DNA from 3 places in the Kitasatospora sp. NPDC088346 genome. Region 3 is predicted to be linked to each of the others. Evidence: riboswitches for the same ligand, from Rfam matches in the RefSeq annotation. Region 3 holds a riboswitch; each other region holds the start of a gene.
What was found. A riboswitch is a leader RNA that binds a small molecule or an ion and turns the genes downstream of it on or off. The one in region 3 is predicted to bind cyclic di-AMP.

Region 1: another riboswitch for cyclic di-AMP. It lies ahead of ACIOFR_RS02250 (NlpC/P60 family protein); the one in region 3 lies ahead of ACIOFR_RS23885 (transglycosylase family protein).
Region 2: another riboswitch for cyclic di-AMP. It lies ahead of ACIOFR_RS35470 (M23 family metallopeptidase); the one in region 3 lies ahead of ACIOFR_RS23885 (transglycosylase family protein).

What each region holds. Positions count from the first base shown of each region.
Region 1 covers NZ_JBIURH010000001.1:499,189-509,419, forward strand. The annotation lists gene ACIOFR_RS02230 (rhomboid family intramembrane serine protease) at 1-234, opposite strand, end outside; gene ACIOFR_RS02235 (hypothetical protein) at 381-656, shown strand; gene ACIOFR_RS02240 (NYN domain-containing protein) at 909-2,321, shown strand; gene ACIOFR_RS02245 (NlpC/P60 family protein) at 2,512-3,540, shown strand; cyclic di-AMP (ydaO/yuaA leader) riboswitch at 3,931-4,118, shown strand; gene ACIOFR_RS02250 (NlpC/P60 family protein) at 4,129-5,211, shown strand; gene ACIOFR_RS02255 (NlpC/P60 family protein) at 5,469-6,533, shown strand; gene ACIOFR_RS02260 (hypothetical protein) at 6,554-7,828, shown strand; gene ACIOFR_RS02265 (carbohydrate kinase family protein) at 7,841-8,776, opposite strand; gene ACIOFR_RS02270 (glycosyltransferase 87 family protein) at 8,886-10,231, opposite strand, start outside.
Region 2 covers NZ_JBIURH010000050.1:19,575-29,805, reverse strand. The annotation lists gene ACIOFR_RS35475 (hypothetical protein) at 1-395, shown strand, start outside; gene ACIOFR_RS35470 (M23 family metallopeptidase) at 385-1,293, opposite strand; cyclic di-AMP (ydaO/yuaA leader) riboswitch at 1,305-1,466, opposite strand; gene ACIOFR_RS35465 (YiaA/YiaB family inner membrane protein) at 1,684-1,974, shown strand; gene ACIOFR_RS35460 (4-oxalocrotonate tautomerase family protein) at 1,998-2,210, opposite strand; gene ACIOFR_RS35455 (alpha/beta fold hydrolase) at 2,411-3,238, shown strand; gene ACIOFR_RS35450 (TetR/AcrR family transcriptional regulator) at 3,238-3,813, shown strand; gene ACIOFR_RS35445 (hypothetical protein) at 3,861-4,076, shown strand; gene ACIOFR_RS35440 (hypothetical protein) at 4,330-4,536, shown strand; gene ACIOFR_RS35435 (SpoIIE family protein phosphatase) at 4,673-6,898, shown strand; gene ACIOFR_RS35430 (ATP-binding protein) at 7,135-8,463, shown strand; gene ACIOFR_RS35425 (roadblock/LC7 domain-containing protein) at 8,447-8,860, shown strand; gene ACIOFR_RS35420 (DUF742 domain-containing protein) at 8,857-9,213, shown strand; gene ACIOFR_RS35415 (GTP-binding protein) at 9,191-9,814, shown strand; gene ACIOFR_RS35410 (cytochrome P450) at 9,811-10,231, shown strand, end outside.
Region 3 covers NZ_JBIURH010000019.1:114,725-124,955, reverse strand. The annotation lists gene ACIOFR_RS23890 (hypothetical protein) at 1-1,613, opposite strand, end outside; cyclic di-AMP (ydaO/yuaA leader) riboswitch at 1,884-2,045, shown strand; gene ACIOFR_RS23885 (transglycosylase family protein) at 2,051-3,244, shown strand; gene ACIOFR_RS23880 (hypothetical protein) at 3,340-3,540, shown strand; gene ACIOFR_RS23875 (LacI family DNA-binding transcriptional regulator) at 3,634-4,659, opposite strand; gene ACIOFR_RS23870 (glycoside hydrolase family 13 protein) at 4,685-6,388, opposite strand; gene ACIOFR_RS23865 (sugar ABC transporter permease) at 6,490-7,386, opposite strand; gene ACIOFR_RS23860 (carbohydrate ABC transporter permease) at 7,437-8,438, opposite strand; gene ACIOFR_RS23855 (extracellular solute-binding protein) at 8,544-9,824, opposite strand; gene ACIOFR_RS23850 (globin domain-containing protein) at 10,228-10,231, shown strand, end outside.

The sequences.
Region 1 (10,231 bases), on a different contig from region 3:
CGTCAGCGGGTGCCGCTCCAGCAGCTCGACCGGGACCGCGCCCCAGCGCTGCTCGTAGCGCTGCTCGGCGCAGACCCGGGCGTCGCCGGTGCCGTAGACCGGGTTCAGGCCGAAGCTGGGGCCGCACAGCAGGACCAGGGCGCTCAATGCGATCAGGGTGAGGGTGACCACCGGCGGCCGCCCGGACGGGACGGCGGGCGGACGGCCGGCCCGGGTGAGAACGGGGAGCGCCATTCCCCGAGCATCCCTCCCGGCCGGGCGGGCGACACCGCGGTTGCTGCGGGTGGGTGAACGGGTGTTCGCGGTGGCCGGTGATCGTGCGCCGAGGTGCAGGCAATAGGCTTGAGGGCCCGGAACAGGGACCATCCGAGAGGACCTCGATGACCATCGCCGCCCCTACCGCCGAGACCCGCTGGCGCTGCACGCTGTGCGGCAACCTCACCCGCTTCGACGTGACCCGTACCGCCCGTGTGGTCGAGTACCTGCACTTCGACCTGGCCGGCGAGTCCAAGGTGGAGGAGACCGAGGTGCTCAGCGAGACCCTGGAGTCGGTGCGCTGCCGCTGGTGCAACGCCGTCGACCAGGTCGAGCTGGTGGCCCGTCCGGGCGCCGACGAGGACGGTCCCGAGAGCGCCGGGGAAGCGCCCGGCGCCTGACCCGGACGGCCCCGCGGTCGGCCGGCCTCCGGGTCGGATCCCCGCGGGGCGCCGGCCCGGCGCGTCCGGCACGGATGTGTGGCGTGCTGTCGGTGGGGCACGGTAGACGGGACAATTGCAGAGAGCGGTGAGTTCCGGGGCGGCGGCAGACGGCCGTACGGACCCCGCCGGACCAGGATCGGAGCCGAGGACGTGGTGGACGCAGCGAGGGGGCCCGCCGAGCCGCAGGGGCAGCAGCCCGCTGCGGGGCCGGTGCTCCCCGGCACGGACGAGACCGTCCCCGCGACCGAGGCCGACCGGGCGGCGCCCGACGAGGGCGCGGCTCCCGACGGCGACGGCGGACCCGCGCCGGCACCCGAGCACCTGGACCGTCCGCTGCCCGAGGGCGTCCGCCGCCGCGTGGTCGGGCTGGCGGCCGACGCGCTGGGCGGCATCCCGGCCGCAGACCTGCCCGCCTCGCTGCGCCAGTACGCCAAGTTCACCCCCGCCCGCCGCGCCAAGTACGCGGGCACGGCGCTGGCCGCCGCGCTGGAGGCCGACCCGGTCTTCCGGCTGCGGATAGCCGACCGCCTGCGGCTCGGCCAGCCGGACCTGGTGACCGCCCTGGAGTCGGGCACCGTGCCCGGGGCCGCCGACCCGATGGACGTCGCCGCCGGCGCCTACCTGCTGCGCACGGCGGGCTGGACGCGGGTGGTCGTGGAGGCCGGCGAGGAGGTCGAGCGCGCCGGTGCGGAGGGTGCCGCGGCCGAGGCGGCCCGGCAGGTGGAGAAGCTCCAGGAGGAACTGGCCGAGGTACGGGCCACCGCCCGGGCCGACCTGGACCGGCAGCGGGCCGAGTCGGAGGGCGTCCGCAAGGAGGCCGAGTCGCTGCGCAAGCGCGTCCGCACCCTGGAGAGCGACACCCGGCGGGCCCAGGCCGAGAGCCGCAAGCTGCAGGGCGAGCTGGAGACCCTGCGGGCGGCGGGGGCGGCCGAGCGCAGCGCCGCCGAGAGCGAGGCCCGGCGGCTGAAGCACCGGATCACCGAGCTGGAGACGGCGGTCGAGGCCGGCCGCCGGTCGGCGCGCGAGGGCCGCACCGTGGAGGACATGCGGCTGCGGCTGCTGCTGGACACCGTGCTGCACTCCGCGCAGGGCCTTCAGCGGGAGCTGGCGCTGCCGGTCGCCCAGCTGCGCCCGGCGGACCTGGTGGACGCGGTCGTCCCGGTGTCGGCCTCGCCGAACGACGTGGCCCGGCGCGGCCTCGCGGAGGATGACCCGGCACTGCTGGACCAGCTGCTGGCGATCCCGCAGGTCCATCTGGTGGTGGACGGGTACAACGTGACCAAGTCCGGCTACCCGACGCTGCCGTTGGAGCAGCAGCGGCTGCGGCTGCTCGGCGGGCTGGCGATGCTGGCGCAGCGGACGCAGGCCGAGGTGACCTGCGTCTTCGACGGGCAGGACCTGGACGTCCCGGTGATGATGGCGCCGCCGCGCGGTGTGCGGGTGCGGTTCAGCCGGACCGGGGAGACGGCGGACGAGCTGATCCGGCGTCTGGTGCGCGCGGAGCCGCAGGGGCGCCCGGTGGTGGTGGTGTCCACCGACCGGGAGGTCGCGGACGGCGTCCGTCAGGCCGGGGCGCGTCCGGTGGCGTCGATCCTGCTGCTCAACCGCCTGGCCCGGGCCTGATTCCGGTGACCTCGCGTCAGCCCCCGTTGACCGGGTTGTGTCGGTGGGGTGAAATCCCGTGGCGGGAAGGAAGTTCGTTCCAGTAGGGGAGTGGCGCCGGAGCATGATCTTCACTAGGGTCTGGCGTCAAACCTATATTCCGGACTTTCCCTCGTTCGGGTGAGTCCAGCAGGAAGAAGGAGCAACCCCCTTGGCCTCCCACCGCCGTCCTAAGCAGCCCAGCCGCGCACGAGTGACCGTGCTGACCGCTGCCGCAGCGACCGCGGTCGCCCTTTCCGCGCAGGTCAGCGCCCACGCGGCACCGGCCAAGCCGAACAAGGACGAGGTCAAGGCGCAGGTCGACAAGCTGCTGGAGGAGCAGGAGCAGGCGGCCGAGAAGTACAACGGCGCCAAGGAGCGGTCGGACCAGCTGCGCAAGCAGGCCGACCAGCTCCAGGACCAGGTCGCCCGCGGCCAGGGACAGATGACCGAGCTGGCGTCCGGGCTGGCCGCCGTGGCCGGCCAGGAGTACCGCTCCGGCGGCATCGACCCGTCGATGCAGCTGATGCTCTCCACCAACCCGGACGGCTACCTGGCCCAGGCGTCCAGCTTCGAGCAGGCCGCCAGCACCCAGGCGGACACCCTGAAGTCGCTGAAGGACCAGCAGCGCCGGCTGGACCAGCAGAAGCAGGAGGCCGCGGCCGTCCTCGCCGAGCTGGACCGCAGCACCCAGACGCTGAACGACGCCAAGACCGAGGTCCAGAACAAGCTCAAGGACGCGCAGAAGCTGCTGGGCCAGCTCAGCGCGGCCGACCGGGCCGCCGTGATGGGCGACCGGGCCTCGCGCAGCGACGACCGCTTCGACCTGGCCAACCTCCCGGCCCCCGGCGGCTACGCCGGTGTCGCGGTGGACGCCGCCATGGGCAAGCGCGGTTCGGCCTACGTCTGGGGCGCCACCGGCGCGAGCACCTTCGACTGCTCGGGTCTGATGGTCTGGGCGTACGCGAAGGCCGGCGTCTCGCTGCCGCGCACCTCGCAGAGCCAGGCGACCGTCGGCACCAACGTCGGCACCAACATCGCCAACGCCCAGCCGGGCGACCTGGTGATCTACCACAGCGACGCCCACCACGTGGCGATGTACATCGGCAACGGCCTGGTGGTGCACGCCCCGCGCACCGGTGACGTGGTGAAGGTGATGAAGGCCGACGCCATGCCGATCAAGACCATCCGACGGGTCTGAGACCGGTCGCTCCGGGACGGGATCGACACCCCGACCCTGCAGTCCCATTTCGGACATTTGCCCTCTTGAGGGGCTAGTTGACGCTCCATGACACGCCCGGACGGGTCGAGATCCCGCTGTGATCTCCGACACGCCGGGCGTTTCATTGTGCGACCATATGCTGAGTATTTATCAGCCCTGGGTAGGTGTTCTGTCACTGTCGGTCGTAATCGGAATCAAACATGGCAATGATTCCGACTTTTTTCCGACAAGGATTTGAACGGATCACGGATGGGTTACTAGGGTCATGTCACGGACCGCCGCGCAGTCGTCCACCCAGCCCGGGTGGCAACGGTGGTCACCGCCGAGTCCGAGAAGCAGCCGGGCAGTCTGACTGCCTGTGGGGGAGCCCCTGAGGGGGTGCTGTGCATCGGAGCCGGGGAACCACGTTCCTCGGGGTGAATCGGCGCCAGGTCGACCGCAGGGGCGGCGCGCGGAGTTGGTCCGCGCGCCTGACGGGCAGTCGGTGAGGCGTTGTAGGGCTTGTCTTCCGGCCCGAACCCGTCAGCTCACCCGGTAGGCGGTGTGAGGAAGAAGGAGTCCGCCTTCGTGGCGTCCCATCGTCGTCCCAAGCCCGCAGGCCGGGCCCGCGTCTCCATCCTGACGGCCGCCGCCGCCACCGCCGTGGCGCTCTCCTCGCAGTCCGGTGCGCACGCCGACCCGGCTCCGACCAAGGACCAGGTCAAGGCCCAGGTCGACGCCCTCAACGAGGAGGCCGAGTCCAAGACCGAGGAGTACAACGCCGCGGTCGAGAAGGAGCAGAACCTGCAGAAGCAGGTCTCCCAGATGCAGGACCAGGTCGCCCGCCAGCAGGCGCAGGTGAGCACCATTCAGGGCAGCCTGGGGGAGATCGCCGCCGAGCAGTACCGCACCGGTGGGATCCCGCAGACCGTGCAGCTGATGCTCTCCGCCAGCCCGGACTCCTTCCTCAACCAGGCCGGCGCGATGAACCAGGTCGGCAGCTCGCAGGCCGACGTGCTGAAGGCCTTCAAGGACGAGCAGGGCAAGCTCGACCAGCAGAAGCACGAGGCCGAGCAGAAGCTCGCCGAGCTGGACACCACCGCCAAGCGGCTGAAGGCCGACAAGGAGGAGGTCCAGGCGAAGATCGCCAAGGCGACCGCCCTTCTGGAGACGCTCACCCAGCAGGAGCGTGACGAGCTCGCCGCTGCCGAGGCCAAGGCCGCCGCCGAGGCCAAGGCCAAGGCGACCGCCGCCCCGGCCCCCGAGCGGGCCTCCCGCGACTCGGCCCGTACGGACATCGCCGTCAACGTGCCGGCCGGTTCGCACGCCGCCGCCGCGATCGCCGCCGCCCAGTCCAAGCTGGGCAGCCCGTACTCCTACGGCGCGGCCGGTCCGAGCAGCTTCGACTGCTCCGGCCTCATGAAGTGGGCCTACGCGCAGGCCGGCGTGTCCCTGCCGCGGACCTCGCAGGACCAGCGCGGCGCCGGCACCAACGTCGGCACCAACATCGCCAACGCCCAGCCCGGCGACCTGATCATCTACCGGAGCGACGCCAGCCACGTCGCGATGTACGTCGGCAACGGCCAGGTCATCCACGCCCCGCACACCGGCTCCGTGGTCCGCTACGAGACCGCCACCATGGCGCCGATCAACGCGATCGTGCGGCCCTGACGCCGTCGCGTCCCCGTCCACGTCCACCGGCCCGGCACTCCCCGTGAGTGCCGGGCCGGTGGCGTCACGGCCGCCGGCCTGCGGCGGGACCGAGCGGTGGGCCAGGTGTCCGATTAGTGGTCAAATATTCGCTGCTGGAGGGGTTTGGACTAGCTCGGCCTGACTCGCTAACGTCTGCCCCCGGACCTCCGCACGGACGGCCGCCCACCCCCGGGCGGCGGCGGTGGCCCGGCCCGCAGGAACGGAGTCGCCGAAGCATGACCGTGCACCGCCGTCCCCCACTGCCAGGCGTCCGGCGGATCGCCCGCGCCCTGGCCGTCACGGCCGCGGCCACCACCGCGCTGGGAGTGACGGTCGCGGGCAGCGCCCAGGCCCTCCCCGGCCAGCCGGCCGAGCCGGTGGCCAAGAACGACGTCAAGGCCCAGGTCGACCAGCTCTACGACGAGGCCGAGCAGGCCTCGGAGAGGTACAACGCGGCCCAGGAGGACCAGCGGCGCCTGCAGACCGAGGCCGCCGCGCTGCAGAGCCAGATCGCGGGCGGCCAGGAGGAGCTCAACCGGCTGCGCCAGGACCTCGGCGCGCTGGCCGGCGCCCAGTACCGCTCGGGCGGGATGGGCCCGGGTGTGCAGCTGATGCTGGACTCCGACCCCGACGGCTACCTGGCCCGGGCCCGCGCGCTCGGCCAGGCCACCGACCGGCAGAACGACACCCTGCGCCAGGTGCTGGACCGCCAGCGCCGGCTGGACCAGCGCCGCGCCGAGGCGACCGCCAAGCTGGCCGAGCTGGAGGAGGTGCGCCGCTCGCTGGCCGAGAGTAAGTCCGAGATCCGGCAGCGGCTGCTCAAGGCCCAGCGGCTGCTGAGCGGCCTGGGCGCGGCCGAGCGGGCCCGGATGGTCGCCGACGACGCCCGGGCCGCCGAGCAGCGCGCCACCCGGGGCACCGACCGGCTGGACCTCGGTAGCCTGCCACCCTCCTCCGACCGGGCCGCCGCGGCGCTGGCCGCCGCCGTCAGCAAGATCGGCTCGCCGTACGTCTACGGATCGACCGGCCCCCGTACGTTCGACTGTTCGGGTCTGATGTACTGGAGCTGGCGGCAGGCCGGAGTGACCCTGCCGCGGACCTCGCAGGCCCAGGCCCACGCGGGGCAGCGGATCAGCCTCGCCGACGCACGGCCCGGAGACCTGGTGATCTTCTACAAGGACATGCACCACGTCGGCATGTACGCCGGCGGCGGTGTGGTGGTGCACGCGCCGTACCCGGGCGCCCAGGTCCGCTACGAGAGCGTCAACGCGATGCCCGTCGCCGGGGTGGTGCGGGTCTGAGCGGAGAGCTGGAGCGGCTGGTGACGAACCTGCCCCCCGAGCCGGGGGCGGGTCGTCCCGTGCTGTCCCGGCGCGCCGCCCTGCTGCTCGCGGGGGCCGGGGCGGCCCAGCTCTCGCTGCCGTTGCTGCGCCCGCCGGGCCGGCCCGCCGCTGCCGGGCCCCCCGTCGCGGCCCCGCTGCGGCCGGTGGTGGAGGAACTGCTCGCGGCCCGGGCCGCCGCCCTGCTCGGGCGGGACGGCGCGGCGCTGGCGGCGGGCACCGCGCCGGCGGCCCGGCCGGTCCAGCAGGGGCTGCTGGACCGGATGGCCCAGGTGCCGCTGGCCGAGCTCTCCTACCGGCTGACCTCCTTCACCGAGCCGCCGCCCGGCGCCGACCGGATCTCCGTCGCGGCCGAGCTCGGCCACCGGCTGGCCGACCTCGACCGCTACCCTGCGGTGCTGAACCGGCGGCTGGAGCTGGTCCGGCTGGCCGAGGGCTGGCGACTGGTCTCGGACGAGCCGGTCGGGGCCCCGGCGCTGTGGGACCTCGGCCCGGTCAAGGCCGTGCGCGGCAGCCGCTGCCTGGTGCTCGGGCTGGGGGCGGACCAGGACCTGGCGGGGCTGGCCGCCCGCGCGGACCAGGCGGTGCCGGCCGTCCAGTCCGTCTGGGGGGACGCCTGGCCGGGTCGGCTGCTGCTCCAACTCCCCGCCACCGAACTGGAGTTCGCCTCACTGCTGGACGTCCGGCCGGAGCCCTACCAGGGCATCGCGGCCGTCACGGTCGCCGCCGGCGGCGCCCCCGAGCACACCCCGGCGGACCGGATCGCGGTCAACCCGGAGGCGTACCGGGGCCTCAGCGAGCTGGGCCGGCGGGTCGTCATCACCCACGAGGCCACCCACGTCGCGACCCGGGCCGACACCCACGCCTGGACCCCGATGTGGCTCTCCGAGGGCGTCGCCGACCACACCGCGTACCTCGGCTCCGGGCGCACCCCCCGGCAGATCGCCCCGGCGCTGACCCAGGAGGTGACGGCCGGCCGGCTGCCCGCGGCGCTGCCCTCCGACGCCGACTTCACGGCCGGCGCCGACCGGATCGGCCAGGCGTACGAGCTCTCCTGGCTCGCCTGCCACGTGATCGCCCACGACTACGGGGAGCGGCAGCTGGTCGGCCTCTACCGGGACTTCGGCACCTCCGGCCGGCCCGTCGCGGGGGAGAGCGCGGACGCGGTGCTGGACCGGCTGCTGCGCGGGCGGCTCGGGGTGGGCGCGGCGGAGTTCACCGCGCGCTGGAGGAGCGAGGCGGCCTTCCTGGGTTAGGCCCGTCCGAGGTCAGGCCCCGTCCGAGGTCCGGCCCGGGAGCTGGAACATCCCGGGCAGGGCGGCCGTGAGCCGTTCCCGGTCGATCAGCGAGGTGTGGGTGCCGGCGCCGGTGCAGGCGTACGCCCCGGCCACCGCTCCGGCCCGCATGCAGGCCTCCGGCGGGTGGCCCGCCAGTCGGGCGCGGAGGAAGCCGGTGACGAAGGCGTCGCCCGCGCCGTTGCTGTCCACGATCGGCAGCCCCGGGTCGGCCACCGGGAAGTGCCGGACCTCGTCCCGTCCCCGGGTGAGCAGGTAGCTGCCGTGCTCACCGGCGGTGGCGACCACCAGCTGGGCCCGGCCGTCGGCCAGCACCGCGCGCATGACCTCCTCGTGCCGTCCCCGGCAGCCGGCCGTGGACAGGAAGACCAGGTCGGAGTTGAGGGCGTAGTGGCGGTGGTGCTCGTCGGCGCCGTCCCAGGCGTGCAGGTCGGTGGAGCAGCTCAGGCCCAGGCGGTGGATGTCCGGGTAGAGGTCGCGGTTGACGCCGGTGATCGACAGGTGCACGTGGGCGGCCCGCTCCAGGAACGGCAGCCAGAACTCCCGGGGGAGCCGCAGCCCGGCGGGGTGGCGGCCGTCGTAGAAGGACAGCCGCCGGCCGGCGGCGTCGACCAGGTTGACCCCGCGCGGGGTGCCGGCGGGGGAGACCAGGTGGCTGAAGTCCAGGCCGTGCCGGCCGTACGCCGCCAGCACCTGGGCGCCCTGCGGATCGTCGCCGAGGAAGTCGATGAACTTGGTCCGCAGGCCCAGCGCGTGGCAGCCCAGGGCCACCCCGCTGCCGGTGTGGCCGACGTAGTCGTGGACCGGGGGGACCTGCACCGAGTCGGCGTCCGGCAGCTCCAGCCGGTCCACCCGGACGATGGTGTCCACGCCGGCACCGCCGACGACCAGGACGTCGTACTCGGACATGAGGCATCCCCCAGGGGTGGGCGGCGGGGCCGGACGGCTCCCGATCGTGCCAGGGGGAGAGCATGCGCTGCAAGGGCTTGCAGCAAGTTTCAGCGGCCCGCCGGCCGGCTCAGGACGCGGTGCCGCGGCCGACCGGCTGGTCCAGCCCGTCCAGCAGGGCCTGCTCGTACGCGATGCCGGGCCGGACCGGGTACCCGACCGGGGTGGGGTCGGCGGCCGGCAGCACCACGGTGGTGGCCGGCTCGATCCGCCGGGTGGAGCGCCACAGGCGGCGGCAGGAGATCAGGGTGGCCGCCAGCAGGGTCAGGTTCCGCGCACTGATCACGGCGACGCCGAGCGCCTGGCTGCGCTGCACCTGCCCGAAGAGCAGCGGGAACTCCAGGGTGGTCAGCACCGCGGCGACCAGGATCAGCACGGCCACCGGCTTCTGGCTGGTGCCCCGGACGGTCAGGCAGACCGCGGCCAGGCCGATCAGCCAGATCATGTACTGCGGGCTGATCACCCGGCTGGTCACGGTGAACACCAGCAGCGCGGCCAGCGCCGCGTCGAACGGGGTCGCGGCCTGCCACCGGGTGGCCCGCAGCCGCCAGACCAGCAGCCAGCCGAAGCCGATCGCGGTGCCCGCCAGCGACAGCTTGGCGATCACCGGCACCCAGGGGCCGAGCATCTCCTGGGCGCCGTAGTTCATGGTGACCTGGCCGTCCCAGCCGCCGAACAGCCGGGCGAAGTGCAGCGGCAGGGCGCCCAGCGACTCGATCTCGATCCCGCGCTCCTTCTGGAACTTCAGGAAGTCGAACGCGCCGTTCATGCCGGCCGTCAGCAGGAAGCCGAGCGCTGCGGCGGTGGCCACGGCGGCCGTCCAGGACCGCCTGGTCCGGCGCCCGCGCGGGGTGCCGGTCAGGGCCAGCACCGGCCAGACCTTGATCAGGGCGCCCAGGCCGAGCAGCAGGCCGCCGAGCGCCGGCTTGCGCGCCACGGCCAGCAGCCCGACCACCGTGATCGCGGTCACGATGATGTCGTACCGGCAGTAGACCGTCGGACCGAGCAGCGGGACGCCGACCACCCACATCCAGGCCCCGGTGAAGCTGCGGCCGCGGCGGGCGCCGACCCGCATCAGCAGGCCCATGGTCAGCAGGTCGAACAGCCCGCACAGCACGAAGAACGAGACCAGGTAGGACCAGGGCAGCACCCCGGGAAGCATGATCACCAGGGCCGCGCCGGGCGGGTACTGCCAGGTGACGTCGTCGAGCGGGAAGGTGCCGGTGCGCAGGACCTCGAACCACCCGTGGTAGATCACCGAGACGTCGGTGCTGACGTCGGCGTTCGAGATCCGCAGGATGCCGAGGACCATCAGCACGATCAGTACCCGGGTGGCGATCCAGCCGGCACCCAGGCCCCACAGGGCCCCGCCGGCCGGGGTGGGAGTCGAAGGGGGCAGCGCGGTGCTGCCGGCGC
Region 2 (10,231 bases), on a different contig from region 3:
AGGAGCAGCGTCTTGAGGCGTTCGCGGCGGTGCCGGACCTGGACCCGGAGGAGCGGGACGGCGGTTGGGGGCCGACCCGGCTGCTGATGGTCGGGATGGCGACGGACGGCGCGCGGCTGCTGCTGGAGCAGGGCCTGATGCAGCGCAGCTACCGCAACCTGGCCGAGCTGACCGCGCTGGGCCGGCCGATGCCCGAGGAGCTCTCCGGGGACTTCGAGGACTTCGAGGCGGCGGTGGCCCGCGAGGCGCTGCGACTGTACGGGGAGTGGACGGTGCCCGGCCTGCCCGCGCTGCTGGTCGAGGAGTACCCGGACCTGGCGCCGGAGCCGGGCACCGAGGAGATCGAGGCGTACCTGGCGGACCAGGCCCCGGCCGCCGGGGAGCCTACGGATTGAGGCCGCGCGCCTGCATCCAGGCGAGCGGGTCGACGGGGGCGCCACCGTCGGGGCGGACCTCCAGGTGCAGGTGCGGGCTGGTGACGTTGCCGGTGGCGCCGACCGCGCCGAGCACGGTGCCGGGGACGACCGGGCCGTCGGCGGTGGCGATCCGGGACAGGTGGCAGTACCAGACCTCGGTGCCGTCCGGCAGGGTCTGGATGACCCGGTAGCCGTAGGCGCCGGACCAGCCGGCCGAGGTGACGGTGCCGGCGGCGACGGCGGTGACCGGGGCGCCGGTCTGGGCCGCGAAGTCGAGCCCGGTGTGCAGGTGCGACCAGTACGAGCCGGACTGCCCGTAGTGCGCGCTCAGGGTGTAGCCGGTGACCGGCGGGGCGAGCACGATCGGCGCGGCCTGCGGTGCCTGGGCCTGGGCCTGGGCCTGGGCGTGCGCGGAAGCCTGCGCCTGCGCCTGCGCCTGCGCGGAAGCCTGGGCCTGGATCTGGGCCTGCTGGGCGGCGTGCCTGGCCTCGGCCTCCTGGGCGGCGGCGAGCCGGGCTGCCTCCTCGGCGGCGCTCCGGCCGTCGGCCTGCTGCTGGATCCGGGCGGCGAGGGCCAGGCCCGGGTCGGCGGTCGCGGCGCCGTCCTGCTCGGCGGGGTCGGCGGCGACGACGGGGGCCGGAGCGGGGGCGGGAGCGGCCTGGGCGGAGGACGCGGCGGCGAAGCCGGTGGCACCGAGGGCGGCGGTCATCGCGGTGACGCCGAGCAGGGGTGCGCTGCTCCTGGCCTGACGGGGCATCCGGTGCCGGGCCGGGTCGCCGCCCTGGTCGCCCTGGTCGGCCTGGTGGAGCTGGCCCACCGGGTGGTCGAGCAGCTGGGTGCCTGCAGCCGAGCCGTGGAGCGGGTGCGTCGACGCCACTGAGGCGTGCTCCTTTCCTTCCCTCTCGCCGACCGGGTTAGCTGACGGGTTCGGAGCAGGAAGGTCTCCTACGGCCTGGCCTGGGCCGGACCGATTCACCCCAAGGAACGTGGTTCCCCGGTTCCGCGGACCCGCCGGTGGAGGCGTGCCCGCGGATTGAGCGATGGCGCACGGTGCCGTCTGGGTACGGCGTTTGGTTCCGCGCTGCGTTATCGAAAGTTAATCCTATGCGCCCCATGATTCCAAGCGCCCGGGCGGAGGAAATACGGGTCGTTCGCAGACCAGAGGGCGGTTCGCCCGATTTCGCGACGGCACCCGTGACGGACTGCTACCGGCCGGTTGAGTATCCGTACTCATGTGCGAGGAAAGGGACTTGGAGACCCTTTCGGCATGAGCACAAAGATGCAGTCCAGGACCACGGCCGCGTACTTCGTCCAGGCCGTCATCTCCTTCGCCCTCGCCACCACCGCCCTCGCCGCCGGGATCGCCTATCTCCCGGTGGACTCCTGGATGCGCGGTTTCCTGGCCGTCGGCCTGCTGTACGAGATCACCTCGGCGTTCACGCTGGCCAAGGTGATCCGCGACCGGCAGGAGGCCGACGAACTGACCAGCCGGGTGGACCAGGCCCGGCTGGACAAGCTGCTGGCCGAGCACGACCCGTTCCGGGTGGAGGGAGCCTGAGTTCCGACCGGTCGGGGCGGGGGTCAGCTGCCCTCGGCGGCGGCCTTCGCCCTGCGGGCGGCGAAGGTCTCGCCGCCGGCCGTCCAGTGGGTGGCCGGGACCTCCTCGACCGCGACCCAGATGTTCTGCGGGTCGACGCCGGTGATCCTGGCGTAGGTCTCGGTCAGCGCCCGGGCGATCTCGGCGTTCTGCTCGTCACTGCGACCGGACAGCTGCTTGACGTTGATGAAGGGCACGACGCCTCCTGGCGCGCTCGAAGGGACTCGGTGGTCACGGACACGGCGGTCACGGGCGCGGGACCGGCCGCGCGACCAGCGGCACGCTACCCCAGGGCCGCGGCCACCCCTTGACGGCTAAGGCTATTAGCCTTAGCTTTGGAGCTACAGGGGTTCACCGAACCGGTCGGGCGCCCACCAAGGAGCTCCAGGAGGCAGCAGTGACCAGCACCAGCACCCAGTACGTCGACGTCCCCGGCGGCCGGATCGCCTTCGACGACTCCGCCACCGGAGCAGGCACCGCCACCGGCACCCCCGTCGTCCTGCTCCCCGGCATGCTCGACAGGCGCACCGCCTACCGGCACCTGGTCCCGCTGCTGACCGCCGCGGGCCGCCGGGTGATCACCATGGACCTGCGCGGCCTCGGGGAGTCCTCCACCGGCTTCGCCGACCACTCCCCCGCCGCGATCGCCGGGGACGTGCTCGCACTGCTCGACCACCTGGGCGTCGAGCGGGCCGTCCTGGTCGGCAACTCCTACACCGGAGCCACCGTGGTCAGGGCCGCCGGGGACCGGCCGGAGCGGGTGGCCGGCATCGTGCTGATCGACGCCTTCATCGAGAACCTCCCGCCGAACGCCGTCCAGAAGGCCCTGGTCCGGGTCCTCGGCGCGGCGGTGGTGCGGTTCCCGGCACTGTGGGGCGCGGCGCAGCGGCTCTACTTCCCCACCGCCCGGCCCGCCGACTTCGACGAGTACCGCGCCGGGCTGGTCGCGATGCTGCGCGAGCCCGGACGCCGGGCGGCCGCCCGCGGGTACGTGGCCGGGGACTCCGCGCCGGTCGGCTGGTCCGCCGCGGTGCGCTGCCCGGCCCTGGTGATCATGGGCAGCAAGGACCCGGACTTCCCGAAGCCGGAGGTGGTGGCCGACCGCCAGGCCGCCGCACTGAAGGCCCGCAAGGTGATGATCGACGGCGGCGGCCACTACCCGATGGCGGGATTCCCGCAGGCCACCGCCGATGCCCTGGTCCCCTTCCTGGACGAGGTCGCCTGATGCCCCGGGTCGGACTCACCCCCGCCGCCGTCGTGGACCACGCCGTGGCCCTGCTCGACGAGCAGGGCGGCGAGGCCCTCACGCTGGCCGCCGTCGCCGCCCGTGCGAAGGTCGCCACGCCCTCGCTCTACAAGCACGTGCCCGGCGGCCTGGCCGAGCTGCGCCGGCTGATCGCCGTCCGGGTCACCGAGGAGCTGGCCGACCGGCTGACCGCCGCGGTGCTCGGGCGCAGCACCGACGAGGCCGTCGAGGCGCTGGTGGCGGCCTACGTCGAGTACGCCGTGCGCCACCCAGAGCGGTACGCGGCGCTGCCGCAGGCACCCGACGGCGCCGACCCGGACCTGGCCGCAGCGGGCACCCGGCTGGTCGAGGTGATCACGGCGGTGCTGCGCGGCTACGGGCTGGAGGGGGCGGAGGCGGTGCACGCCACCCGGACGGTGCGGGCGGTGGCGCACGGGTTCGCCTCGCTGACCACCGGCGGCGGCTTCCAGCTGCCCGAGGACCTCGCGGTGACCCGTCAGCGCGTGACCGGGGTCCTGACCGAAGGGCTGCGCAACTGGCCCGGGCGGGCCTGAGGGGGCCGACCCGTGTCCTTCGAGGGCCCGACCGCGTTGGGCAGGGCATGAAGAAGCGAAGCATGCTCGCCGTCGCCTCCCTCGCCGTGGGTGTGGTGGCCTCCCTGACCGCCCCGAGCGCGCACGCGGCGCCGACCGTCGGGCAGGGCCTGACGCCCGACGCCATCACCGCCCCCGACCTGCCGGTGGACCTGGTCGGCACGGTCTCCGAGGGCAGCCCCGACGTGGACGGGCTGAACGGACTGCCGGGCCTCCCGGTCTGAGCCGCCTCCTGATCCGAGCCGCCCGCCGTCGCCCGGCCTGAACCGTCTCCCGGCCCGAGCGGTCCGCCGGGCACGGGGGCGGCCGGCGGACCGCTCGTGGCCGGTACAGGTTCGGGTGGGATTCGAGACCGTTCCGTCACCGTCCACGGGTGACACTGGCGGGGTACCCGAACGGTCCGTCGTTCGGAGGCCCGGCCGGCCACGTTCCGTCAGTCCGGCGGTGCCGCACCGGCATCCCGGAGGACGTGGACAGATGACCAGGACCGTGCAGCCCGGCCGCGGCACCGTCGGCCTCGTACCCGCCCAGCGCCCCGCACCGGGCCCGGGCGCCGGCCGTCCGGCGGCCGTCCCGCCGCGGGGCCACCTGTCCCGCGCGTACGCCGTGCTGCGCGGTCTGCGCTCGATGCGGCCCGTTCCGGCCGTCGCCCAGGAGCCGTACGGCGAGTCCGACGGCCAGTAGCCGCACCGCCGCGAGCGCCCCGCCCGGCACCACCGCTCCGTCCTGCCCCGCTCCGCAACCGGACAGGCACACGGGACGTCCATAAGATGTTCACATCGGACAGCGGCGGACTGAGCGGAAGGGACCGGTCGAGCCCATGGACCTGAGCTCTTCGCGCCCCGTCACCCGCACCGAACTGCGCTGCGTGCGGCTGCTGCTGCGCTGCACCGGCGCCGCCGAACTGCTGGCCACCGTGCTCACCGAGGGCCCGGGCTGGATCACCGGCGAAGGCTCCGCGCTGTACCTGCTGGACTCCGACGGCATGCTCCGGCTGGCCGCCTCGCAGGGTCTGCCGGACTGGGCCCACGAGCGCTACGGCCTGGTCGACCCGGCGAGCGACCTGCCCGCGGCGCTGGCCCTGCGCCGCCGCGAGACCGTCCTGCTCAGCCCCGAGCGGACCGGCGGCGAGCACCTCGGCACCAACCACGGGCGCGGCACCGGCCTGGTCGCCCTCGCCGTCCTGCCGCTGGTCGTGGACGACCTGCCGATCGGCGTGCTCGCGCTGGCGCTGGCGCACCGCGGCACCGTCCCGCAGCGCGACGTGGAGGTCCTGGAGACCCTCGCCGAGGCGTGCGCCCACCGGCTCTCCCACCTGATCGACCACGTCCAGGCCGCGAGCCCGGCGCCGGAGGGGATCCGCACCGCCGCCTACGAGGGCGACCGGCCGCTGCTCTCGCTGGCCGTCCGGGCCGCCGGGGCGGGTGCCTTCGAACGTGACCTGGTCACCGGCGAGACCACCTGGGACGGCCTCGCCTACCAGGTCGTCGGGCTGCCCCCGCCGACCGGGGGCGACACCGCACCGGCCCCCGACCTCAGCCGGGTGGTGCACCCCGAGGACCTCCCCGACCTTCAGGCCGGCATGGCCGACGCGCTCGCGGCGGGCGGCCCGTACCGGCTCGACTACCGGGTCGTGCACGCCGACGGGACGGTCACCCGGGTGGACGAGTCGGGCGAGGTGATGCGCGACCTGCACGGGCGCCCGGTCCGGATCGCCGGCCTGCTCACCGCCCGCGACCGGCCCGCGTACCCGGAGCGCCCCGGCCTGGAGGAGGGCGACGCGCCGCCGGCCGACCCCTCCCGGGCCGGGACGCGTTCGGTGCTGCTGCTCTCGCTCACCCGGGCGCTCTCCCGGGCCGTCACCGTCCGGGACGTCACCACCACCCTGACCGACATAGCCCGGCCGGCCCTCGGCGCGGCCAACGTGGTGCTGGACCTGGTCGACGAGGGCCGGCTGCTGCCGGTCTCGCCGGCCGTCTACGGCGGCCCCTACCGCAGCGAGCTGAACCGGCTGCACGAGCTCTCCGCCGGGGTCATGGAGCAGTCGCTGGCCCGCGCCGTCCCGCTGTTCAGCGAGGGGGACGGACCCGCGCCGGGCGGCGGCCCGCTCACCCCCTCGGCCTGGGCCGTGCTGCCGCTGGTCGCCTCCGGCCGGCAGGTCGGCTCCTGCCTGATCACCTTCGACACCGCACGGATCTTCGGCCGCGAGGACCGCACCATGTACTCGGCCTTCGCGGGCATCCTCGCGCAGTCCCTGGAACGGGCCAGGCTCTACGACATCCACCACCACCGCGCCACCGAGCTCCAGCGGGCCATGCTGCCGCGCAGCCTGCCGCAGCTGGCCGGCATCGCCTCGGCGGCCCGCTACCTGCCCGGCACCGAGGGCATGCAGATCGGCGGCGACTGGTACGACCTGCTGCGCCTGCCGGACGGTGCGGTCGGCCTGGTGATCGGCGACGTCCAGGGGCACAACGCCGAGGCCAGCGCCGTCATGGGACAGCTGCGCAGCGGCCTGCGGGCGTACGCCACCGACGGGCACGACCCGGCCGCCACACTGGCCAGGACCAGCCGGCTGCTCGCCGAGCTGGACACCGACCTGTTCGCCACCTGCCTGTACCTCACCCTGGACCCCGCCACCGGGACGCTGCGCGGCGCCCGGGCCGGGCACCCGCCGCCGATCCGGATCTCCGGCGGCTCGGCCGCCGAGCTGGACCTGCCCGGCGGGCCGCCGCTCGGGGTGGCCCCCGGCTGGACGTACCAGCTGACCGTGCACGGCCTGGCGGCCGGCGAGACGCTGCTGGCGTACACCGACGGGCTGGTCGAGGAGCGCGGCGAGGACTACGACGAGTCGGTGCGGCGGATGGTCTGCGGGCTGGAGCTGTGGGCCCGCAAGGGCACGGGTGCGGGCGCCGACGGCGCCCGGGACAGCCTGGAGGCCCTGGCCGAGTCGCTCACCCTGAACGTCACCCAGCGCAACTCCCGTCCGGACGACGTCGCGCTGCTGCTCCTGCACCGGATCTCCGCGGACGCGGCGACCGACGGGTAGCGGACCCCGGCGCGATCCGGACGTTCCGTCCGGTGCCCGGCCGGTCCACCTCGCGGTGGCGCCCGGAGCGCCGGCGGATCCGCCGCCCGGGGCGCGCCGGTGACCAGCACCGATGTGTTCACGTCAGGTAGTTGGATGATGGTGACGGTTGTGAGAGCTTGACCGATTGAGTTCAATTGACGATCGCTCGGTTCACCCGAACGTAGGATCATCGCCCTACAATTCGCCGCGTGACGATGACTCAGTGGTGCGCAGCAGCAGCCGGTGTCCTCGCCCTCCTCGGGCTGGTGGCGGCCGCGAGGTACCGAGCCGTCACCGTGACCCTGCGTGGCCGACTGGCCGGGCACGAGACCGAACTCGGGCGCCTGCGGGCCGCCCTGGAACAGGAACTGGCCCACCGCTCGGCCGAGAACGCCGCCGTCCAGCAGGAGCAGGACCTCAACTCGGCGACCCGGCGGGCCTTCCTGAGCGTCGCCCGGCGCATCCTGGTGATGGCCCACGACCAGCAGGCCGGCCTGGACCACATGGAACGCACCCACGACGACCCGGCACTGCTCGACGGCCTGCTGAAGGCGGACCACGCGGCGGCCCAACAGGCCAGGCTGGCCCAGACCCTGGCGGTGCTCTGCGGCGCCCGGGCCGGACGGCACTGGCCCGAGCCGGTCGCCCTGGAGGACGTGGTGCGCGGCGCGCAGTCCCGCATCCTGCCGTTCCAGCGGGTGGTGGTCCGCAGCCGGATCGAGACCGCCGTGGTCGGCGCCGCCGCCGAGGCGCTGATCCACGCCGTGGCCGAGCTGCTGGACAACGCGACCCGCTACTCACCACCCTCCACCCAGGTGTTCGTCACGCTGATGCCCGTCCACAACGGCGCCGTCGTCGAGATCGACGACTGCGGCGTGGGGATGCCCGAGCAGGCCGTCGAGAAGGCCGCCGCCGCGCTCGCCGGCGGCGGCACCCTGGAGGTCTCCCGCCTCGGCGAGGTACCGCAGCTGGGACTGGCCGCGGTCGGCCGGCTCGCCGAGCAGTACGGCTTCCGGGTCACCCTCAGCTCCGCGCCCTCGCCGTACGGCGGCGTGCGGGTGGTCGTCCTGCTGCCCAACGCGCTGCTCACCGAGCCGCTGCCGGCCGCCGTCCCGACGGCGCTGCCGGCCACGCCGGCGCCACACCCCCCGGCGGCCGCCCTGCCGTCACCCCCGCCGACCCTCCCGGCGGCCGACGCCGCACCCGCGGAACTCCCCACCGCGGACCGGACCAGGGTCCCCGCCCAGCCCCGGGCCACGGCCCGGCCCTCGTCCGGCGCGCTCCCGCGCCGGGCCAACCGCCGGGGCAGCGAGCCCGCGCCCCGGCCGGCGCAGCCCGTGGACGCCCCCGCGCCCCCGCGCTGCGCCGAGGAGGCCAAGACCTTCATGGCCCTGTTCCAGGCCGGCACCGCGAGCGGCCGCACGGCCGCCCGCCAGGACCGGCCGTCCGACGCTCCCCACCCGTCCACCGGGCCGGTGGAGCCCACCCCCGCGTCCCCCCGACTTCCCCAGCGCTCCGGAGATTTCCATGACCACCAATCCTGACCTCGGCTGGCTGCTCTCGGACATCGTCGGCGTGCCCGACGTCCGGCACGCCGTCGTGGTGTCCAACGACGGCCTGGAGATCGGCCGCAGCGAGAAGATCGGCCGTGACGACGCCGAACGCCTCGCCGCCGCCTGCTCCGGACTCCAGTCGCTGGCCCGGGGAGTGGCCCAGGGCTTCGGCGGGCACGGCAGCAGCACCCGGCAGATCGTCGTCGAGTACGGCGGCGGCTACCTGTTCGTGGTCGCCGCCGGCGCCGGGGCGCACCTGGCCGTGGTGACCGGCGAGGCGGTGGACGCCGGGCTGGTCGCGTACCAGATGCAGGTGCTGGTGGAGCGGATCGGCACCCACCTGACCAGTCCGCCCCGGGTCGAGCGGGCGGCCGGGGACCTCCGGTGAGCGGGCCGGTCCGGCCCTACGTCATCACCGGCGGCCGCAGCGGGTCCGACCGGCCGGGGCTCGCCATCGAGAGCCTGGTGCAGGCGCTGCCGGCGGCCGGGCTCGACCCGGACCTGCTGGCCGGCGACCACCTCAACCGGGAGCACCAGCGGATCCTGACGCTCTGCCACGACCTGCTGTCGGTCGCCGAGATCGCCGCCCACCTGCGCCTGCCGGTCAGCGTGGTCCGGGTGCTCGTCGACGACCTCCGGGACCTCGGCGCCGTCCAGGTCCGCCCGCCCGCCCGGCAGACCGACCGCCTGTCCACCGCACTCCTCGAGGAGGTGCTCGTTGGCCTCCGCCAGCTCCGCTGAGCCCGCCGTCGGCACGGCCGAGCCGTGCTACCTGCCCGCCACCGTCCAGGGTGCGGTGAAGATCCTGGTGACCGGCCCGTTCGGGGTCGGCAAGACCACGCTGGTCGGCGCGCTCAGCGAGATCACGCCGCTGCGCACCGAGGAGGTCATGACCGAGGCCGGCGTCGGCGTGGACGACCTCACCGGGCGGCCCGGCAAGACCACCACCACCGTGGCGCTGGACTTCGGCCGGATCACGCTCAACCCGCAGCTCGCGCTCTACCTCTTCGGCACCCCGGGCCAGCAGCGCTTCTGGCCGCTCTGGGAGGACCTCTCGCGCGGCGCGCTCGGGGCGATCGCCCTGGTGGACACCCGCCGCCTGGACGAGAGCTTCGACGTCCTGGGGCAGTTGGAGGAGCAGCGGATCCCGTTCGCGGTCGCCGTCAACGTCTTCCCGGACACCCCCGAGCACCCGGAGGACGACCTGCGGGCGGCGCTCGACCTGCTGCCGGACGTGCCGATCCTGCGGTGCGACGCCCGCGACCGGCAGGCCGCGTACGACGTCCTGATCGACTTCGTGGACCACCTGCTCTCCACCGCCGCACTGGAGCTCCAGCCATGACGACACCCAAGCCCCAGGCGGCCGTGCCGCCGCCCGGCTGCCCGATGCACGCCGGCGGCCCGTCCGGCGGACCGGCCCAGCTCTACGGCGCCTCGGTCGCCGACGACCCGCACGGCCTGTACGCGCGGCTGCGCGAGCAGCACGGCCCGGTCGCGCCGATCGAGCTGGAGCCGGGCGTCGAGGCCTGGCTGGTGCTCGGCTACCCCGAACTGCTCGAACTGACCCGCAACGAGCAGCTGTTCTCCAAGGACTCGCGGCGCTGGCGGGTCCCGGCCGAGGGCCGGCTGAAGCCGGACTCCCGGCTGCTGCCGATGACCTCCTGGCGGCCCACCCTGCTCAACCTGGACGGCGCCGAGCACCAGCGGCTGCGCGGGGCGGTCGCCCAGACCCTCGGCCGGATCGACCACCGCCAGCTGC
Region 3 (10,231 bases):
TGGGTGACGGTGTGGTGGTGCTGGGCGTTGAGCCAGACGAAGATGCCGTTCTCCAGGTTGTTGTGGGCCAGGCACCGTTCGAAGGTCCACACCCCCTCGCTGGTCTCCGGCCACTCGTACCCCGAGGCGCCGGTGGCCCCCTGCACGCCGACGGCCACGCAGTCGGTGGCCCGGCTGCCGGTGCCCGCGCCGAGGCTGAAGCCGGTCAGCCGGTAGCCGCGAGGGTTGGGTTCGAAGACCGTCCGGGAGGCGACGCAGGACTCGTAGCCGATGTCGTCGGACGGCCCCTGCGGGGTCCGGGTGTCCTGCGGCCCGTCCCACCAGTAGGCGTCCTCCCAGGTGTTGTGGCTGATGCAGCTGCGGAAGGTGACGCCGTGGCTCATGTGCGGGACGAAGGCGTGGTTGCCGGCGTCCCGGACGACGACCCCCTCCACCACGGTGCCCCGGCTGGCGTCGGCGAGCATGTGGAAGTGCAGCCCGTACCGGCCCAGCACCGGCTCGGTGACGGCCTTTCCGTTCCACTTCTCCTTGCCCTCGGCCCGCGGGCCCAGCCAGCGCAGCGCAGCGTGCCGGACGTCGGCGCGGCGGGAGCCGGTGAGGTGGATGTGGGCCCGGCCCTGCTCGGTGCCCTCGACCCGGACGTTGCGGGTCAGGTTGAGCACCTCGGCGCCGACGGTGACGCCGCCGCCGACCGCGACCCGGGGGTGGGCGTACTTCAACGGGCCGTCAAGGACGACCGTGCTGCCGTTGACCTGACGGACCGTGCGCAGGTCGTACTGGTTGGTGAAGTCCTCGCCGTCGGGGGCGCCGGTCGGGGTGACGGCCAGTTCGTCGCCGGCCTTCCAGCCGGTCGGGGCGGCGGCGAGGGTGATGCTGGTGTCGCCCGCTCTGAGCGCTCCGGCGGCCCGCACCCAGGCCGTCCGGGCGGCGCCGTCCAGGCGCAGGTAGCCGGCGCCGGTGACCCACAGGCCGGTGTCGGAGTCGACGACGGTCATGCCGCCGCCCTTGAACCGGCGCTCGTCCACGGCGGGGAAACGCACCGTGTGCACGGCGGTGTCGGAGGGGGCGAGCACCAGGCTGCCGCGGACCTCGATGTTGCCGGCCGAGCCGAGCGTGAGGTCGGTGTCCTTGGCGAAGACCAGCGAGCCGGTCGGCTCGATCAGCAGGGAGCCCACCGTCGCGTCCGCGTCGAGCAGCACCTGGTCGGTGATCCGCACCGCGGACTTCGGACCGGGGACGGCGCCGCCCCAGCCGGCCGGGTCGGACCAGCGGCGGCCGCCATCGGTCACCGGCGGCGGCGGGGCGGGCGGCGCGGAGGTGGCACCGGACGTGGCGCCGGAGGTGGGCGTGGCGCTGTGCTGGTGGGGGCTCGGGGTCGCTCCGGCCTCCGTCCGGCCCGGGCGCGGGCGGCGGAAGCCGACCGGCGTCTGACGGACCAGCTCCTCGCCGGTGACGGCCGCGACGATTCCGACGGCCCCCCAGATCAGCAGCCTGCGCCGGGCGATACGCCCCTTATGGTCCGGTTCGGACCGATGTGACCTGGGCCGGGCCGGCCGGGGCTTCGCGTCGTCGGCGCCGTTCACGGGCTCCGGCGGTCTGTGCTCGAACTCCATGATCGCTCAGCCTCACCCAGGCCTCGATAACGACTCTGCCGACTGAAGCATAGGCAAGTCCCCATCCGCTAAAGGCTTTTGCGCGAAAGCGAGCGATAATGAACGGTCCGATCGAGGTTTATCGATCATGAAAAGGCGATGCGAACAGTGTGATGGCGGTCACACACATTTGCGGTTTCAACTTACGTCTGCCTAATGTCCTCCCACGTTCGTGGTCGCACGGACCCAGCCACCCGGGACGCCGAGTCCTGCCGCCGGGTGCGCTGGCACTGCACAGAAGCACCGCGGGCAGGAGCGGGGGAACCAGGTAGGTCGCCCGGGAACGGTACGTCGGTACCGGTCCGGGGCTTGGGGTGAAGCCGTGCTCAGCACGGCCGGGCAACTCCAGCCCGAATCCGACAGCTCACCTCGCAGGCGTGGGAGAGGAACGCATCTTCATGCTGCCCATCAGCGCCTCCAAGCGCGCCCGCCGCATCATCGCCACCACCGGTGTCGTCGGCATCGGCCTCACCATCCCGTGCCTGACCGCCGGGTCCGCCTCCGCCGCCTCGGTCGCCACCTGGGACAAGGTCGCCCAGTGCGAGTCCTCCGGCAACTGGAGCATCAACACCGGCAACGGCTTCTACGGCGGCCTCCAGTTCACCTCCAGCACCTGGGCCGCCTTCGGTGGCACCGCGTACGCCCCGCAGGCCAACCAGGCGACCAAGGACCAGCAGATCGCCGTCGCCGAGAAGGTGCTGGCCTCCCAGGGCCCCGGCGCGTGGCCGGTCTGCTCCGTCCAGGCCGGTCTGACCAAGGGCGGCGAGGCCCCGCAGATCAACACCGGCGCCGCGGCCACCACCACCCAGGCCGCCCCGAAGCCGGCCGCCGCCCCCAAGGCCGCCCAGCCCGCCGCCCCCGAGGCCGCCGCGCCGAAGGCCGCGACCACCGCGCCCGCCGGGAGCACCCACCAGTGGTCCGGCAAGAAGTGGGACGGCTCCCGGGAGCACGGCAGCCACGACTACACCGTGGTGGCCGGCGACTGGCTGTCCCACATCGCCGAGAAGAACCACGTCCAGGGCGGCTGGGAGAAGCTCTACGAGCTGAACAAGGCCACCCTGACGGCCGGTCCGCACGTCATCTACCCGGGTCAGCACCTCGACCTCGGTGACGGCACCCGAGCCGCCGCCCCGGCCGCCGCCGAGCAGCCGGCCGCCCCGGCCGCCCCGGCCGCCAAGGCCGCCCCGGCCGCGAGCACCGCCGCCAAGCCCGCCGCCGCCACCCAGGCGACCGGCTCCAAGGCCGCGGCGATCAACTTCGCGCTCTCCAAGGTCGGCCAGGCCTACGTCTACGGCGGCAGCAGCGACGGCGGCTGGGACTGCTCCGGCCTCACCCAGGCCGCCTACCGTCAGGCCGGCGTCTCGCTGCCCCGCGTCGCCGCGGACCAGGCGGACACCGCCACCCGCGTCTCGCTGGACAGCCTCCAGCCGGGCGACCTGCTGTTCTGGTCCAACAACGGCAGCAACTCGGGCGTCTACCACGTCGCGCTGTACGTCGGCAACGGCACCTACGTCGAGGCCGCCAACCCGAGCGCCGGCGTGCGCACCGAGACCATCGCCGACTGGGCCCCGGACTTCGCCGGCCGGATCTGACACCTGATCCGCGGCCCCGTCCCCCGGCGGGCCTGGCCCGACCCGGGGGACGGGGCCTATGCTGCGGCGAGCCCACCGATCCGGGAGAGCACGCCATGGCGAAGGTCACCATCACCCTCGACGCCGATCTGGCCATCGAGGTGATGCTGCAGTCCGGCACCAGGAATCCGCAGGACGCGGTCGAGTTGGTCGTTCGGGACTACCTCGACCGCACCCGGCGCACCGAGGCGCGGACCGGCGACGCGGCCGACGGGCAGCGACTGAACCAGCCACGGCCGGTCGTCGAGGAGGGCTGAGCTCCCTCCGCCCACGAGAACGTGCGCAACAGCCCCGGAGAGGGTCTCTCCGGGGCTGTTCGCACGCTCGGGCACCACGGGCCCCGGCCGGGCCTACCGGCCGTTGGACACCGCTCCGGTGGAGCCGCGCATGACCAGCTCGGGTTGGAACATGTACTCGGTGCGCTGGCCCAGGTTCCCGCCGACCTCCTCCAGCAGGGCGTCGACCGCGGCGGTGGCCATCGCCTCGACCGGCTGGCGGATGGTGGTCAGCGGCGGCTCGGTGAAGGCGATCAGCGGCGAGTCGTCGAAGCCGACCACCGAGACGTCGTGCGGCACCGACAGGCCGCGCCGGCGCACCGCCCGGATCGCCCCCAGGGCCATCATGTCGCTGCCGCAGACGATCGCGGTGCAGCCCTTGTCCAGCAGGGCGCCCGCTGCCGCGTCACCGCCCTCCACGCTGAACAGGGTGTGCTGGATCAGCTCCTGCGCCTGCTCGGCGGTGCGTCCCAGCAGCTCCTGGACGGCCGCGGTGAAGCCCTCGATCTTGCGCAGCACCGGGACGTAGCGGCGTGGGCCGATCGCCATCCCGATCCGCTCGTGCCCGAGCTCGACGAGGTGCTGGACGGCCATCCACATCGCGGTGCGGTCGTCCGGCGAGATGAACGGCGCGTCGATCTTCTCGCTGTAACCGTTGATCAGGACGTACGGGACCTGGCGGCCGGTCAGCCGGGCGTACCGGTCGTGGTCGGCGGCGGTGTCGGCGTGCAGGCCGGAGACGAAGACGATGCCCGCGACCCCCCGCTCGACCAGCATGTCGACCAGTTCGTCCTCGGTGGCGCCGCCCGGCGTCTGGGTGCAGAGCACCGGCGTGAAGCCGTGCCGGCTGAGGACCTGCTCGATCACCTGGGCGAGCGCGGGGAAGATCGGGTTGCTGAGCTCCGGGGTGATCAGTCCGATCAGACCGGCGCTGCGCTGGCGCAGACGGGTCGGCCGTTCGTAGCCGAGGACGTCGAGTGCGGCCAGCACCGTCTGCCGGGTGGTCGCCGAGACGCCCGCCTTGCCGTTGAGCACCCGGCTGACGGTCGCCTCGCTGACCCCCGCCTGTGCCGCAATGTCTGAGAGTCGCGCCGTAGTCACGATCCCAGAGCCTATTGCAACCACGTCAGACCGCCCACCAAATGGCACAGTCCGTCGGAAGGACGCCCTCGCCGTCCACCACCTCCACCTCCGCGGAGGCGAGCAGCAGCCGGCCGGGGGCGGGCATCCGGACCGGCTCGGCGGTGGTGTTGACGGTGCAGACGAAGGAGCCCTCGGCGCTGTCCCGGCGGAAGGCCAGCACGCCCTCGGGGGCCTCCAGCCAGCTGACCTCGGTGCCGGCGCCGAGCGCGGGGTGCTCCCGGCGGACGGCCAGCGCTGAGCGGTACAGCTCCAGGGTGGAGGTCGGGTCGCCGGTCTGGACCTCGACGCTCAGCTCGGCCCAGGAGGCCGGCTGCGGCAGCCAGCTCGGGCCGCCGGGGGTCGGGCCGAAGCCGTACGGCGCCTCGGTGCCGGACCACGGGATCGGGACGCGGCAGCCGTCGCGGAAGCCGTCCTGGCCGGCCTGCCGGAAGAAGGACGGGTCCTGGCGGACCTCGTCGGGCAGGTCGGTGACGTCCGGCAGACCGAGCTCCTCGCCCTGGTAGACGTAGGCCGACCCGGGCAGCGCGAGCATCAGCAGGGTGGCGGCGCGGGCGCGGCGCAGGCCGAGCGCGCGGTCGCCGGCGGTGCGGATCTGGGTGCCGCCGGGCGGGTTGGCGAAGCGGGTGGCGTGCCGGGTGACATCGTGGTTGGAGAGCACCCAGGTGGCGGGGGCGTCGACCGGGCGCATCGCGTCCAGCGAGACGTCGACCACCTCGCGCAGCGCGGCGGCGTCCCAGTGGGTGCCCAGGTACTGGAAGTTGAACGCCTGGTGCAGCTCGTCCGGGCGGACGTAGTTGGCGGTGCGCTGGACGGTCGGGGTCCACGCCTCGGCGACGCCGATCCGCTGGCCGGGGTACTCGTCGAGGATCTTGCGCCAGCTGCGGTAGATCTCGTGGACTCCGTCCTGGTCGAAGAACGGCATCACGTCGTTGCCGAGCAGCTTGAGCTGGTCGTGCGAGCCGAGGTCGGGCAGGCCGGGGGCCTTGACCATGCCGTGCGCGACGTCGATCCGGAAGCCGTCCACGCCCATGTCCAGCCAGAACCGCAGGATCGAGCGGAACTCGTCGGCGACCGCCGGGCTGTCCCAGTTGAAGTCGGGCTGCTCGGGCGCGAAGAGGTGCAGGTACCAGTCGCCGGGGGTGCCGTCCGGGTCGACGGTGCGGGTCCAGGCCGGGCCGCCGAAGATCGACTCCCAGTCGTTGGGCGGCAGTTCGCCCTCGGCGCCCTTGCCCGGGCGGAAGTGGTAGCGCTCGCGCAGCGGGGAGGAGGGGCCCTCGCGCAGCGCGCGCTGGAACCACTCGTGCTGGTCGGAGGAGTGGTTGGGGACCAGGTCGACGATGATCCGCAGGCCCAGCAGGTGGGCGTCGCGGATCAGGCCGTCGGCGTCCAGCAGGGTGCCGAACATCGGGTCCACCGCACGGTAGTCGGCGACGTCGTAGCCGGCGTCGGCCTGCGGCGAGGCGTAGAACGGGGACAGCCAGACGGCGTCCACGCCGAGGTCCCGCAGGTAGGGCAGGCGGCTGCGGATGCCCGGCAGGTCTCCCATGCCGTCGCCGTTGCCGTCCGCGAAGCTGCGCGGGTACACCTGGTAGATGACCGCGTCCCGCCACCAGCCTCTGGAGGCACCGGCGTTCGCAGCGATCGGAGCGGCGGCGGGCCGGGAGGTGTCGGCCAGGTTCTGGGTCATGGACTGTCATCCCTCACAGGACGTAGGTAGCGTCCCGGCCGTCCGTGCGGGCGGCCGGTGCGCGGCAGCAGGCGTGGGGTGGTGCGCGTGCCCGACGGTGGTCAGGACTTGGCGGCACCGGCGGTGAGGCCGGTGACCAGGTGGCGCTGGACGAGGTAGAAGACCAGGGCCGCGGGCAGGGCGATCAGCACGGCGGCGGCGGCCATCAGGTTCCACTGGTGGTCGTGCTCGCTGACGAAGGTCTGCAGACCGACGGCGAGGGTGTACTTGCCGGAGCTGAGCAGGAACGTCGAGGCGAAGGCGACCTCGGCCCAGGCGGTGAGGAAGGAGTAGAAGGCCGCGACCGCGAGCCCCGGGCGGGCCAGCGGCATGATCAGCCGCCAGAAGGTGCCGAACGGCGAGAGCCCGTCGACCCGGCCCGCCTCGTCGACCTCCACCGGGATGGTGTCGAAGTACCCCTTCAGCAGCCAGGCGCAGTACGGCACGGTGGTGCCCGAGTAGACCAGGATCAGACCGAGGTAGCTGTCCAGCAGCTGGAGGCTGGACAGGATCGTGTACATCGGGACGATCAGCACCGCGATCGGGAACATCTGGGTCAGCAGCAGGGTCCACATCAGCTGGCGGTGGCCCGGGAAGCGCATCCGGGAGACCGCGTAGCCGGTGCTCGCCGCGACCAGGACGCCGACCACGGTGGTGCCGCCGGCCACGACGACCGAGTTGCCGAACCAGCTGAAGAAGTCGGTGTCGCCGAGCACCTTGGAGTAGTTCGCCAGACTGGCCCGGCCGAAGATGTCGCCGGGGTGCAGGTAGTCCATCTCGCCGGGACCGAGCGAGACGAACGCGATGTAGACCACCGGGAAGAGCGCGATCAGGCTGGCCAGGACGAGTCCGGCGTGCAGCAGCGCGGTGCCCAGCGGGCCGCGCTCGCCGCGCGGGCGGACCCGGACCGGGCGGGCGGCGGGGGCCGCGGCGGTGGGGCGTTCGGTGGTGACGGTCATCGGGGTACCTGCCTCGTGGTGGTCGCCGGCCTGCGGTGCGGTAGCGGTCGTCATCCGTTCGCCTGCTCGGTGCGGGCCAGCCAGCGGCGGTAGAAGCTGGTGAAGACGATCAGGATGGACAGCAGCAGGACGCCGTAGGTGGCGGACTGCGCGTAGTCGCGCGGCATCTGGCCGAAGCCCAGGCGGTAGGCCCAGGTGACCAGGATCTGGGCGTCCGGGGCGCCGGCGCCGAACAGCAGGAAGATGACCGCGAACTGGTTGAAGGTCCAGATCACGCCGAGCAGGACGACGGTGCTGCTGACGTTGCGCAGGCCCGGCAGGGTCACGTACCGGAACTGCTGCCAGGCGGAGGCGCCGTCCATCTCGGCGGCCTCGTAGAGCTCGCCGGGGATCGACTGCAGTCCGCCGAGCAGCGAGATCATCATGAACGGCACGCCGACCCAGGTGTTGACGATGATCGCGGCGGCCTTCTGGGCCAGCGGCTCGGAGAGCCAGGCGGGCTCCGGCAGGCCGAGGGTGCCGAGGATGCCGTTGATGGCACCGCCGTCGGCGAGCATCAGGCGCCAGGAGAAGACGGTGACGAAGGTCGGGACGGCCCAGGGCAGGATGAGCAGCATCCGGTAGAGGCCGCGGCCGCGCAGCTTCTGGTTGAGCAGCAGGGCGAGGCCGAGACCGATCGAGTAGTGCAGGCAGACGCAGATGGCCGTCCAGGCGACGGTCCACACGAAGTGCGACCAGAACCGATCGTAGGACCCCGGGCCCCACAGCACGTCGGCGTAGTTGTCGAGGCCGACGAAGGTGAAGCTGTCCGGGATGTGGTTGACGCCGATCTGGCGGCCCACGTTCAGGCTGTTGGCGTCGGTCAGCGTGTAGTAGAGGCCCTGCACCAGCGGGTAGCCCACCAGGACGCCGAGCACGATCACGACCGGCGCGATCATCGCGTACGCGTACCAGTACTTGCTGTACGAGATCCTGAGGCGCTGCACGATACCGGGGCGCGGCTCGCGCTCTCGGCTGGCCTGGCCGGTAGCGCCCTGCACGGCGACTGCCATTGTTGACACCTTTTCGGGAGGTCCGCCGCCTCGCTGCGGCGACTGCTGCTGTTCGTGCGGGAGGCCGCCCGGTCTGCGGTGTCGCAGGCCGGGCGGCCGGGGGGACTACTTGGTGAAGTCCGGCAGGAGCTTCGCGTAGTCGACGACGGTGGCGTCCAGGCCGGCCTTGGTGTCCGACTGGCCCTGGACGATCTTGCCGAGGTTGGTGCCGACCGGGCCGAACAGCGAGCTGTACTCGGGCAGCTCGGGGCGCGGCTGGGCGGAGCTGAGGATCGCCTGGAACCCGGCGATGCCCGCGTTGGCCTTGACCTCGGCGGTGTACGCGTCGGCGCGGGTCGGCAGGGTGGAGTTCTTCAGCGCGAGGAAGGTCTGGCTCTCGGCGGAGGTCAGGAAGCCCGCGAGCTTCTCGGCCGCGGCCTTGTGCGCGGCGTCGGAGCCGGCGTAGACCGAGACGTTGTGGCCGCCGGTGGGGGCGCCGGCCTTGCCGGTGGAGCCGGCCGGGACCGGGGCGACGCCGAGGTTGGCCTTGTCGGCGAAGGCGGAGCCCTTGTAGACGTTGGTGATCTCCCAGGGACCCTGGATGACCATCGCGACCTTGCCGCTGTTGAAGGCGTCCATCATGTGGGCGTACGAGTCGGTGGTGACGTCCGCCTTGACGGTGCCGGGCGCGGTGAACAGCGACTTGTACGTCTCGATCGCCTTGACGGCCTCGGGCGAGTTGACGGTGATCTTCTTGCTCTTGGCGTCCACCATGTCGGTGCCCTCGCCGAACAGGAACGGCATGGCGTAGTAGCCGTCGCCGGCCCGCATGAAGAAGCCGTCGACGCCGGCCTTGTCCTTGAGCAGCGCGGCGTCGGCCTTCAGCTCGTCCCAGGTGGCGGGGGCCTTGGTGATGCCGGCCTTCTCGAACAGCGCCTTGTTGTAGAGCAGGCCGAGGGTGTCGGTGACCAGCGGGGCGCCGTAGGTCTTGCCGGAGAACTTGGCCTGCTGGATCAGGCTGGGCTGGAAGGCGGCGGCGTCGGCCAGCGCGGGGGTGCCGTCCAGCGGCTCCAGGAAGCCGGCCTTGGCGAACGCGGGGGTCCAGCCGACCTCGGCGCGGAAGGCGTCCGGTGCGCCCTTGGCGCCCATTGCGGTCTGGAGCTTGTTCTGGGCCTGGTCGAACGGGACGTTCTCGAAGTTGACCTTGATGTTCGGGTTGGCCGCCTCGAACTTCTTGACCAGCTCCTGGTAGTTCGGAGCCTCGTTGGTGGCGTTGGAGGTGTCCCAGTAGGTGATGGTGACCGGTCCGGAGGACTTGCCGTCCGCACTGGTGCCGCTGCTGCCACAGGCTGCAAGCGTTACCGCAAGGGCCGCAACGAGAGCGGAGGCCGCGATGCCACGCCGCATGAGAACTCCTAAGAGGTGGGGGTGCCCGAGAGGGAGGAGGACCGCGCATAATGGCTGTCCCAGCCGACTGCGCCGTTGCGGCCGTCGGGCTTGGGCAGGAACGTAACAGCGATGCAATCGCGTCGGAAACCCCTTGCAGCAAGTTTCTGCAAGATCTGGGGATCGTTACAGCCGCGTGTCCTCCGCGTTGCCGCAAGGTAGCCACCTTCAGGCCACTTTCGCCCCTTTCGGCCAGCCCTCGACGTGCCCCGACCACCCCACGGGCCTTGCGGGCCTTGCACGTCCTTGCGGCAAGGCCCTGCACGGGCGACCCCTCGCCGATTTAAAAGGATAAAGGTCCTCTATATTGAGAGAGCGGCAACCGCCGCAGGACCGCCCCGCCCCGCCATGCCCTGGAGGACCCGTGC